One region of the Paramixta manurensis genome, then DNA from elsewhere that is predicted to be linked to it. Evidence: predicted binding sites of a transcription regulator. Region 1 holds the regulator's gene; the other holds the start of a gene.

Region 1 (6,061 bases):
AATTGCCGCCCCGGCGGTACCGTTGGCCTTCGCGCCACGTAGTTCGCGTAGCCGGTGCGCCAAGTCGCCCGAGGCCGAGCGTAACTGTTGGAAATCGCCCGGTGACAGATTGGTCAGATCGACGTTATTAATCGCTCGTCGATAATCATCCACGGTGTCACTAATATCATCGATCTTATCCACCATTTTATCTTTATCAGTAAGTTGCACGCCAACCGACGGCAACACAACGCTGACATCATCATCCGGCTGTGCTTTGGTCAACAACGCCGGGTTAGCCAGCGCCGCAGTACCGTAAGTGGAAGAAGCCACCCCGGTGCCGCCCATAGCGTCATTACGCGCATCAAAGTAATTACCGGCAGCAACAGAACTGAATGAGGTTAGCACCAGCGCGGAACAGAATGCAGGCCCAGTGAGCCTGTGAAAGCGATAAATGTATTTTGCCATTTGCCTGACGCCATCCCAATAATCGAGGTTAAAAGAAAACAGGTTAAAAACCACTGTCTGAATCATGCCTGCACAACAGAACTTTCTTTGCTGTGAATTCACTCAATATCATGTGGCTTATCTATAGATTGGCGTTTTTATAATCTGTTATTGGTTACTAATGATGAGAGATGCGATTGTATTGGCGTTGAAAAAAATTGACTCGCTAAGCCTAAGACAAACCTTAGACGGTTATTTTTAGCGCTGCAAACCGGAAAGATTAGGAATTGTACGATTTTTGCCCACGGCAAAGCGGGAGAGATTCAATAAAAAAAATTTATGCGTGGTTTCCGCCTGTCCTGGCTGACGTAGAATTTGGTTTCAGACCTTGCCCTCAAGTGCAGTGTTTTGCCCGATCTGTGATAACATAACATTTCATCAGCGTCCGGAGAGTTATCATGAGCACCAGCCAACCCGAACAGATCCTGCTGCAGGCCGAAAAGCTGTGCCAGCAACGTAATGTGCGTCTAACGCCGCAACGGCTGGAAGTGCTACGTTTGATGTCCGAGCAGAACGGGGCGATTAGCGCCTATGATTTGCTCGATCTGTTACGCGTTTCTGAGCCGCAGGCCAAACCGCCAACCGTCTATCGCGCGCTGGATTTTTTGTTGGAACAAGGGTTTATACATCGCGTGGAGTCAAACAACAGCTATGTGATGTGCCTCCATTTCGACGAGCCGCAACATACTTCAGCCATGTTGATTTGCGATCGTTGTGGGTCAGTTGATGAGCGTCATGCAGAAGGGGTTGAGAAGATATTGCAAAGTCTGGCGGGACAATCTGGCTTCGCGTTACGCCATAGCGTTATTGAAGCTCACGGGCTGTGTGTTTCCTGCTCCGATGTCGAAGCCTGTCAACATCCGGAGAATTGCCAGCACGATCATAATCTGGCAACCAAAAAGCGCGGGCGATAAGCAGCAGGGTTATGGGCGGCACGTTCCATGTGCCAGGGTAGGAGCCTGCCTCTTCCTGAAGAGCGATAATCCAATTTTTTACCAGCGATAATCGCGATTATTCGCTTCCCAATCGCTTACTTCTTTTTCTGCCTGGTCTTTCGCGTATCCGTAACGTTCCTGAATTTTACCGACGAGCTGATCGCGTTTACCTTCTACCACAGTAAGGTCATCATCGGTCAACTTGCCCCATTTTTCCTTCATTTTACCTTTAAACTGTTTCCAGTTACCGCCGGCTTCATCTCTGTTCATAATCGTTTCCTTTAGCTTTTGGGTGATAACAGCTTTGGCTTGTTCCTGTCAGCAACGCTTCGCTGCAAAATAAAACGCTATTTTCTTGCTGACGATAACTTTAACTATAGTGCAAATTACCAACCCTGCCTTAAAATCCAGTTTTTCCATCCAGAAAAGCAGAGAAAGCGGCAGATAAAATTATAAAATAAGAGAAATATCAGTAGGTAAGAGAAGAGTGTGAGGGCGGTAAGAAAATATGTCAGGCATTAAACCAGGTGCCGTGCTGCCAGTGGCGGCGTAACACCCAGCCGAGGGTCAGGCCTCGTAGCGCAAGAAACACCGCTACTGCGAGCCATAAACCATGGTTACCCAGCCACGGCAACGTCAATAATGATAGCCCATACCCGAGCGCCGCCAGGGCCATGCTGTTACGCATTTCACGCCCGCGCGTAGCGCCAATAAACATCCCATCCAACAGGTAACACCAGACCCCAACCAGCGGCAATACCACCTGCCAGACTAGGTAACGGTCCGCCATTACCCGTAATTCAGGTATTGAGGTGAGTAAGGCGACAATCGCACTGCCAAAACAGGCATATATCACTGCGAACAGGCAAGCGACTACGCCCGCTTGCCGGCAGGCAGCTCGCCACACATTGATTAATTGCTTACCGTTGCGAGCGCCCCATGCCTCACCAGAAAAGGCCTCCACTGCATAAGCAAAACCATCCAATGCGTAGGCGGTAAAAGTCAGAAACATCAGCAACACCGCATTAATCGCCACCACATCACTACTAATACGCGCGCCGAGCACCGTCAGCGAGGCGAAGCAAAGTTGTAGTAATAGTGAACGCAGCATAATGTCGCGGTTGAGGCGCAGCAGCCGACGAAAATCCCCTTTCCATCCTTGCCTTAACTGCCTAAGCGTCACGCCACGCAGGCGTAACACATGAATCACCATCAGCACGCCAACCGCCAGTGTGACATATTCCGCAATCGCGGTAGCCGCCGCCGCGCCCTGCACGCCCCACTTCAACCCGATAACAAACCACAAGTCGAGCAAAATGTTCACCAGGTTACCGACAATCAGCAGAATGACTGGCGCACGCGCGTACTGAACGCCAAGTAGCCACCCGAGGATAACCAGATTTGCCAGCGTTGCCGGTGCGCTTAACCAACGAATAGAGATGAATAAATGTGCTTGTTCCAGTACCGCAGGGCTACCGCCAACAATACCGGTCGCTAACTGGCTGAGAGGATTGCGTAATAAGACGAAGAAAAGACCGGCAACCACGGCAATCAGCAAAGGTTGCATCAGGGCGCGCGCCAGTGCGGTTGTGTTGCCCGCGCCAAACGCCTGGGCGGTTAAACCGGTGGTGCTCATGCGTAAGAACAACAGCAACATGAACAGGAAACTGGTCGTCGTAGTGCCAACCGCGACGCCGCCAAGATAAACCGGGCTGTCGAGATGACCAATCACCGCCGTATCAACCAACCCCAGCAGCGGAACGGTGACATTGGAAAGGATCATTGGCAGCGCCAGCCGCCAGAGCTGTTTATCCGTCGCGGTAAAAAGTTGCATTATCGTTTAGAGGCAATGCTCCCGCGGCAGAAACCGGCGAGGAGAGAGGATCAATGCGTCGGCGGCAAAGACCGACGCGTTATCAGATGGCGGTTACAGCCAGTCGCTATTACGGATCACGCCCACCGCCAAACCTTCAATGGTCAGGTTCTGTTGACGCAAGTCGACCACAATAGGCTCAAACTCATTATTTTCCGGCAGCAACTGTACAATGTTACCCTGTTTTTTTAGGCGTTTAACGGTAACTTCATCATCGATACGCGCCACCACCACCTGGCCGTTGCGCACATCCTGCGTTTTATGCACCGCTAACAAATCGCCGTCAATAATACCGATGTCTTTCATTGACATACCGCTAACGCGCAGTAAAAAATCCGCATTGGGTTTAAATAGCGACGGATCAACCTGAAAGCGGCTTTCAATATGCTCTTGCGCCAGCAGAGGTTCACCGGCGGCGACGCGCCCAATCAGCGGTAGCCCCTCTTCCTCTTCCGCCATTAAGCGAATACCGCGCGAAGCGCCGGAAACAATCTCAATCACGCCCTTACGCGCCAGCGCTTTCAGATGCTCTTCTGCCGCATTCGGGGAACGAAAACCCAGTTGGGAGGCGATTTCAGCACGCGTCGGTGGCATACCGGTTTGATTAATATGGTCACGAATCAGGTCATAAACCTGCTGCTGCCTTGCCGTTAACGCTTTCATCCCGCCCCCTGGTTGTTTATACAGTCGCTGTGAGTATATACAGGTATTTACGGATTGAAAACCTAAACGTGGGTAAAAAACAGCGGTTTGTGCATTTTTGGAAGCCTCATCCCAAATGATGCGGCCACAGCAGCATCACCCATACGAAGACCGCCAACAGAATACTCAGCAAGACCGCCGCCGACCCCATATCTTTCGCGCGCCCCGCCAGCGGGTGAATTTCACTGCCAATCCGGTCTACAACCGCTTCAATTGCACTGTTCAATACTTCAATAATAATCACCAGAAATACCGACCCGATGAGCAAGACGCGGGTAATGGCATCAACATCCAGCCAACATGCCACCACGATCGCCACCAGCGCCGCTATCGATTCCTGCCGAAACGCCGCTTCATTTTGCCACGCGGCTCGTAATCCTTTCCAAGAATAACCTGCCGCTTTTATGATTCGCGTCATGCCGGTTACGTTATTTGCCATAATCAGGGAACCCTTTGGAATGTTTAACGTCAATGTGAAGGTGTCGCACACCGTGCAACACAACAGATATTCGAAGCGCTTTCTGGTATGCTTGCGGCGCTTTGCTAACAAGAGGCTTCATGTTGTCTATGTCAGGTTGGCGTAAAATCTATTATAAGTTGTTGAATTTACCACTTACTTTTCTGGTGAAAAGCAAGGCGATCCCATCACACCCGATCGCCGAATTGGGGCTCGATACGTCGCGCCCTATTATGTATGTATTGCCTTATGATTCAAAGGCCGATCTCCTTGCTTTGCGCATGCAATGCCGCCGTTATGATCTTCCCGATCCGCTGGAACCGCTGGAGATTGACGGGACGCTGCTGCCGCGCCATGTGTTTATCCATGACGGCCCGCGTGTTTTCCCCTATTTCGTGCCTAACTTGCAATCGGTCAAACTGTTCCACGACTATCTGGACCTGCACCGCAGTAACGCTGAGTTAGATGTGCAGATGGTGCCGGTTTCGGTGATGTTCGGTCGCGCGCCGGGTCGTGAAATCCAGGGCGAATCGGCACCCCATTTGCGAGTTTTGAATGGCGTACAGAAATTCTTCGCCGTGCTGTGGCTGGGGCGCGATAGCTTTGTACGCTTCTCGCCAACGGTTTCGCTACGCCGTATGGCGACCGAGCACGGCACAGATAAAACCATTGCGCAAAAACTGGCGCGCGTGGCGCGGATGCATTTTGCCCGCCAACGCCTGGCGGCAGTTGGTCCAAGCTTACCGGCGCGTCAGGATTTGTTTAACCGCCTGTTGCAGTCCAAAGCTATCGCGAAAGCGGTAGAAGACGAAGCGCGTAGCAAAAAAATCTCGCACGAGAAAGCACAACAAAACGCCATTGAACTCATGGAAGAGATTGCCGCTGATTTCTCCTACGAGGCCATTCGTCTGACCGATCGCGTGATGGGTTGGACATGGAGCAAGCTCTATCAGGGGATTAATGTCAGCGGCGGTGAGCGCGTTCGTCAACTCGCGCAGGACGGGCACGAAATTGTCTATGTTCCCTGCCATCGCAGCCATATGGATTACTTACTGCTCTCCTACGTGCTTTATCATCAAGGGCTGGTCCCACCGCATATTGCCGCAGGAATTAACCTGAACTTCTGGCCTGCCGGGCCGATTTTCCGCCGTCTGGGCGCCTTCTTTATCCGCCGAACCTTCAAAGGGAATAAACTCTACTCGACCGTGTTTCGTGAGTATCTCGGCGAACTGTTTACCCGCGGCTACTCGGTGGAATATTTCGTTGAAGGCGGTCGTTCACGTACCGGTCGCTTGCTTGATCCGAAGACCGGCACGCTTTCGATGACTATCCAGGCGATGCTGCGCGGCGGTAATCGCCCCATCACATTAGTGCCGATTTATATTGGTTACGAGCATGTAATTGAGGTTGGCACCTACGCGAAAGAGTTGCGCGGCGCGGCGAAGGAGAAAGAAGGGTTCCTGCAAATGGTGCGCGGCCTGCGTAAACTACGCAACCTCGGGCAGGGCTACGTTAACTTTGGCGAACCGTTACCGCTGATCAATTATCTGAACCAACGGGTGCCGGAGTGGCGCGAGGCTATCGATCCGATTGAGGCACAACGCCCGA
Region 2 (6,061 bases), 2.1 Mb from region 1:
GTGACCGGCAGCCCCATTGCGGGCAGCACCATCAGCGCGGCGAAGGTTGCGCCGCCGCCTACGCCAGCAACACCGGCTGAACTGAGGGTAACGATGCCGACCAGGGTTGCAATCCAAACCGGGTCGAGCGGGTTAATCCCAACCGTTGGCGCGACCATTACCGCCAGCATCGTCGGATAGAGACCGGCGCAACCGTTCTGACCAATGGTGGCGCCAAAGGAGGCCGAGAAGCTGGCGATCGATTCCGGTACGCCAAGGCGCAGAGTCTGCGCTTCCACGTTCAGCGGAATGGTGGCGGCGCTGGAGCGGCTGGTGAACGCGAAGGTGATCACCGGCCAGACTTTGCGGAAAAAGCGCAGGGGATTAATACCATTAACCGACAGCAGTAACCCATGCACGGCAAACATAATCGCCAGGCCCAGATAAGAGGCGACCACGAAACCGCCTAGCTTAACAATGTCATGCAGATTAGAGCCGGCGACCACTTTAGTCATTAGGGCCAGAACGCCATACGGCGTCAGCTTCATGATTAAACGCACCAGCTTCATGACCAGCGACTGTAGCGTATCGATCGCGACCAGTACGCGCTGGCCTTTCTCACTATCATCTTTCAGCAGTTGCAGTGCGGCAACGCCAAGGAATGCCGCAAAAATTACCACGCTGATGATTGACGTTGGGCTGGCGCCGGTTAAATCGGCAAAGGGGTTCTTCGGTACAAAAGAGAGCAGCAATTGCGGCACAGTCAGATCGGCCACCTTGCCCACATAATTGTTTTGCAGCGCGGCGAGACGTGCAGTCTCTTGGCTTCCCTGAACCAAACCTTCGGCGGTGAGGCCAAACAGTTGGGTAACAAACACCCCAACTAAGGCGGCAATCGCGGTGGTAAACAGCAGCACACCAATGGTCAGCAGGCTAATTTTACCCAGCGAAGAGGCATTGTGCAGGCGCGCGACCGCGCTCAGGATAGAGGCAAAGACCAGCGGCATTACAATCATCTGTAACAACTGCACATAGCCGTTACCGACGATATTGAACCACTCAATTGACGCTTTCACTATTGGCGCATTTTCACCGTAAATCACCTGTAAGGCGAAGCCGAAAATCACGCCGAAGAGTAGGCCTGTAAGAACCTTTTTCGCCAGGCTCCAGTTAGACTTTCCGGTTTTTGCCAGAAGCAGAAGTAGCGCCACAAACGCCACAATATTAAGAATGAGCGGTAAGTTCATCCTGGTTCTCCGTTAGCTACCTATCCACGACAAGACGCTGTGGTAGGTGTAAGTCATGATAATTTTTATCGCGCAGGACATTGCGCCAGTGTGATCATGGTAACAGTTCGTTTTGGTGCAACCTTAGAACCAAAAGGAATGGGATATAACTTTTCGCTGGTTATTGTCTGTTTTATGCGCTTATGGGTGATTAATTAACCGAATGAAAGTATTTTCCAGGTTATTAATGACTTGCGCGGGCCAACCCGTTGCACCAAAAGGCGGCATGCCCGCCGGAAACCACAATGCATAACCCACCAAACCCAGGCATAACGCGCGCTCTAACTGGTTCCCTTTTTGACTATTTAACAGCGGCAAACGGAAACGCCAGCGGCATGGCCACAGCAACGGCACGCCTGCGGGCGTCAACATGTCGGCAGCAATATGGCTTAGATAGCCCAGCACCATGCCCTGAAAAGCATCGGCCGGTAGCCAACCGTCGCGCGGCATGTGTAAATGGAACAGCGCCAGTGCGCCAAGCACCGCCAGCAGGCTATGGGTAAAGCCGCGGTGCCCAAACAGGCGGGCTATCGGCTGTGAGATCCATTTTAAACGTTGCCCAAGCACTGATTTAGGATGATCAATATCCGGTAACAGGCAGGTCAGCAGCACTGCCGGGAGAATATGCCACCAATCCCCTTGTGCCAGCGCCGGGGTTAGCTCCGCACGTTTGGCAAAGATAGCGCTGGCAATCGCGAAAATAACATGGCCTTCGGCGGTCATCAGGAAACTCGGATACATGGCTGTCGATGCATCCAGTATAGGGGATTTATACAGTAGAAAGGAATGGGTGACGCTGTAACGAAAAATAAATAAAGGGGCAGCAGTATCCATCAGAACGGTCGCGATAACCGGCGTGAAACCGCGACCTTAGGTAATTAGCGCGCCAGCCAACCGCCATCGACTGCCAGCGTGTAGCCGTTAACATAATCTGCCGCGCTGGACGCCAGGAAAACCACCGGGCCGCTCATATCGTCCGGCTTACCCCAACGTCCGGCAGGAATACGGCCGAGAATCTCTTGATTACGCTCTTCATCGCTGCGTAATTGCTCGGTGTTATTGGTTGCCATATAGCCGGGCGCGATAGCGTTCACATTGATATTATGTTTCGCCCACTCATTCGCCATCAGGCGGGTGAGGCCCATGACTGCGCTTTTCGACGCGGTGTATGACGGAACCCGAATACCGCCCTGGAAGGAGAGCATTGACGCAATATTGATGATCTTACCGCCCTGGCCCTGGTGGATAAATTGACGGGCAACCGCCTGCGAAAGGAAGAATACCGTTTTGCTATTGATATTCATCACATCATCCCAGTCTTGTTCGCTGAACTCAATGGCGTCCGCGCGGCGAATGATACCGGCATTATTGACCAGAATATCAAGGCGCCCAAACGCCTGAACCGCTTCTTCTACTACCCGCGTCACACAACCCGTATCGGTTAGATCGGCATCAATGCTGTAAAAACGCCGCCCAAGCGCTTCAACCTGCGCCTGAGTATCATCGGGGCCGGAGCGATTGACGCCAATAATGTCACACCCGGCCTGCGCCAGCCCGAGAGCCATTCCCTGACCTAATCCAGTATTGCAACCGGTAATCAGCGCCACTTTGCCTTCAAGATTAAATGCATTAAGAATCATACTTCGCTTCCTTCCTGTTCCTGTCATTCGAACAGCCGCCAGGGCTGATCGATATGCTTAGCGCAGTTCGCTCACTTTAACGTGATCCATATCATCGAATACCTGGTTTTCACCGACCATTCCCCAAATAAAGGTATAGCGTTTGGTCCCCACGCCCGCGTGAATGGACCAGCTTGGTGAAATCACCGCCTGCTCGTTGTGTACCAATAAGTGACGGGTTTCTTGTGGTTGCCCCATCATATGGAACACCGCGGTATCCTCATCCATATCAAAGTAGAAGTAGACTTCCATACGGCGTTCGTGGGTATGACAAGGCATGGTATTCCACAGGTTACCGTCTTCCAGTTTGGTTAACCCCATGGTTAGCTGGCAGGTGGGTAACACATCCGGCACGATGAATTTGTTGATGGTGCGGCGGTTACTGGTTTCCGCAGCGCCCAGCGTGGCTGACGAAGCTTCTTGCAGGGTGATTTTTTTGTTTGGCCAGGTGGTATGGGCCGGAGCGCTGTTGTAATAAAACTTCGCCGGTTTACTGGCATCACTGCTTTTAAATACTACTGACTGCGCGCCCATCCCGACATACAACGCTTCCTGATGGCCGATCTCCCAAGTTTTACCATCAACTTCAATGAGGCCAGGGCCGCCAATGTTGATAACGCCTAATTCACGACGCTCAAGAAAATAACTGACGCCCAGTTGTTTCCCAACCTCACTGCCAATGGTGACGCTTTGATGCACCGGCATTACGCCGCCAATAATAATTCGGTCAATATGGTTGTAAGTCATGGTGTAATTGTCAGCGTCGAAAATCTTTTCAATCAGGAACTCGCGGCGCAGACCGTCGGTATCTAACTGTTTAGCGTGATCGCTATGGATGCTTTGACGAACGTGCATGTCGATGCCTCTCCGATGTGCGGGTTATCAGGTGTAACCGTGGTTTACACGGGGCGATAACGGCATCATAGGCACGATGGGATGTGAATTCAATAAAAATGAAATGGCGTTTTATTTATTTTGTCAGGCAGATCATATTTGTTGAAAATAAATCGGGCCGCACCCGGCGCGGCCGCAAATTATTGCTAAACAGGGGGCGGTAAACCTTAGCCGACCAGGTGTTGCCGTGCGAGTTGCTCTAGCGAGCCAAGCTTGACGTCCGCTAACGCCCAACGCTTGTCATCGCGGTATTCCGCTGCCGGAACGACAATCGAACGCATACGCGCCGCTTTGGTCGCCACCATACCGTTAACCGAGTCTTCCAGTGTCACGCAGTTAAGCGGGTCGACACCGAGGCCTGCAGCAGCATCAAGATAAACCTGCGGATGCGGCTTGCTATAAGGCAACGCTTCGGCAGAAGCCACTACCGCGAAATAGTGGCGTAAATTGAACAACTCAAGCACGCGTTCCAGCATATGCAACGGAGAGGCAGAAGCGAGGCCCACTTTTAACCCATTGGCATGGCACAACTGCAAAGCGTGCTCAACGCCGGGTAACAGCGGACGGGTTTCTTCTACCAAATTAATCGCCCGGGTAATAATCCGCTGTGTGACTTCTGGCAGGCTTGGGCCGTTCCACGGTACGGTTTCATACCACATCCGCACCACTTGATCGATGCGTAACCCCAGCGTATCCGGCAACTCACCGGCGCGCGATAAATCAATATCCAGCGTGGCTAAAATATCCCGCTCGGCGCGATCCCATAAAGGCTCAGAATCGACCAACAGGCCGTCCATATCAAAGATCGCGGCAAGCACGGGGCGAGAATAAGACATACAACAACTCCATTTTATGGTTTTGCAACACCTTATCATGAAGCGCAACCCGGGGTGAATGAGCCGCCTGCTACGCGAATGGCTGATATTTTCCAGGCGCTTTTGATGTAGTCGGGGTAGACTTATTGCCAAACGAAAGGTGCAAGGAGAAACCATGACTTATCAACAGGCTGGCAGAGTCGCCATCCTTAAACGCATTATTGGCTGGATTATCTTTATTCCGGCGCTGCTATCGACGTTGATTTCTCTGCTGAGCTTTATGTTCAGACACAGTGAAAAAAAACCGGGTATTGATGCGGTAATGCTCGATTTTGTGCATGTTATGATTGATATGATTCGCTTCAACACGCCTTTTCTCGGCTTCTTTTGGCGCAATGCGCCGGTGCCGGAGTTTCATGGCGCCAGTGATGCGTTGTTCTGGATTATCTATATTTTGATTTTTGTTGGGTTGGCGCTGCAGGCTTCAGGCGCGCGGATGTGGCGTCAGTCACGCCACCTCAAGGAAGGAGTAGAAGATCAAATGATTCTGGAAAATGCCAAGGGCAGCGAAGGGCGCAGTCGCCAGGAACTGGAGGCGAAAATTGTGGTACCGCGCCACACGATCTTTCTGCAAATATTCCCGCTCTATATTTTGCCGGTGATTATTGCCGTCGTCGGGTATTTTGTGTTGAAACTGGTTGGGTTTATTTAGCCGTAACTAGCGCCAGTCAGGCCGGCCTGGCCTGACTTTTACCTAACTCGTCTTGCTCAAGCAGCGCACCAATCGCCCGCTGCGCTTCTCCCAACCAGCTCCCGCCGAACACATTGGCGCGGTTAAGCAAATAATAGAGTTGATAAATCGGTTGACGCTCCAGGAAACCGGCCGGTAAAGGCCAGACGGACTGATAGCCATCATAGATTTGCGGCGGCAACGCGGAAAACCACGGTAACATTGCCAAGTCGCATTCCCGATCGCCCCAGTAGCAGGCGGGATCAAAAATCCATGGACCACTGTCGCTGCCGGCACAATTTGCCGGCCACAAATCGCCATGAAGTAGCGAGGGCTGCGGGTGGTGGCTGGCTAGCGCACGCTGTACGCAATCGACGATCACCTCCATATCACCATACTGGATGCCTTTTTCCGCCGCTAACTGGAGTTGCCAGCCGATCCGTTGCTCAGCAAAGAACACCGACCAGCGTCGCAACCAACTGTTAGGCTGAGGGGAGGTAGTGATATTGTTATCGAAATCAAGGCCGAACTGGGGTTGTTCACTCCACTGATGCAATTTGGCTAACTGCTGCCCCAATTGCCAGGCGCTGTGAGCATCCAGCGGTTTAACCGGTAGATACTCCAGCAATAAGAAACTGTAATCCCGATCGCTGCCCACGCCATAAACCTGTGGTACAC

What was found. Region 1 encodes LexA, which represses DNA repair genes until DNA is damaged. Its sites were predicted from a motif close to TNCTGTATGTACATACAGNA; they were not measured.
Region 2: the regulator LexA is predicted to act here: its motif matches at 2,007-2,026, upstream of PMPD1_RS10415 (metal-dependent hydrolase).

The regions. Positions count from the first base shown of each region.
Region 1 is NZ_CP054212.1:4,220,523-4,226,583, forward strand. It holds gene PMPD1_RS20325 (conjugal transfer protein TraF) at 1-447, opposite strand, end outside; gene zur (zinc uptake transcriptional repressor Zur) at 885-1,400, shown strand; gene PMPD1_RS20335 (CsbD family protein) at 1,479-1,691, opposite strand; gene dinF (MATE family efflux transporter DinF) at 1,933-3,255, opposite strand; gene lexA (transcriptional repressor LexA) at 3,349-3,957, opposite strand; gene PMPD1_RS20350 (diacylglycerol kinase) at 4,064-4,435, opposite strand; gene plsB (glycerol-3-phosphate 1-O-acyltransferase PlsB) at 4,564-6,061, shown strand, end outside.
Region 2 is NZ_CP054212.1:2,143,885-2,149,945, forward strand. It holds gene PMPD1_RS10410 (L-cystine transporter) at 1-1,226, opposite strand, end outside; gene PMPD1_RS10415 (metal-dependent hydrolase) at 1,407-1,988, opposite strand; gene kduD (2-dehydro-3-deoxy-D-gluconate 5-dehydrogenase KduD) at 2,144-2,905, opposite strand; gene kduI (5-dehydro-4-deoxy-D-glucuronate isomerase) at 2,963-3,799, opposite strand; gene hxpB (hexitol phosphatase HxpB) at 4,006-4,674, opposite strand; gene PMPD1_RS10435 (YniB family protein) at 4,829-5,365, shown strand; gene PMPD1_RS10440 (fructosamine kinase family protein) at 5,382-6,061, opposite strand, start outside.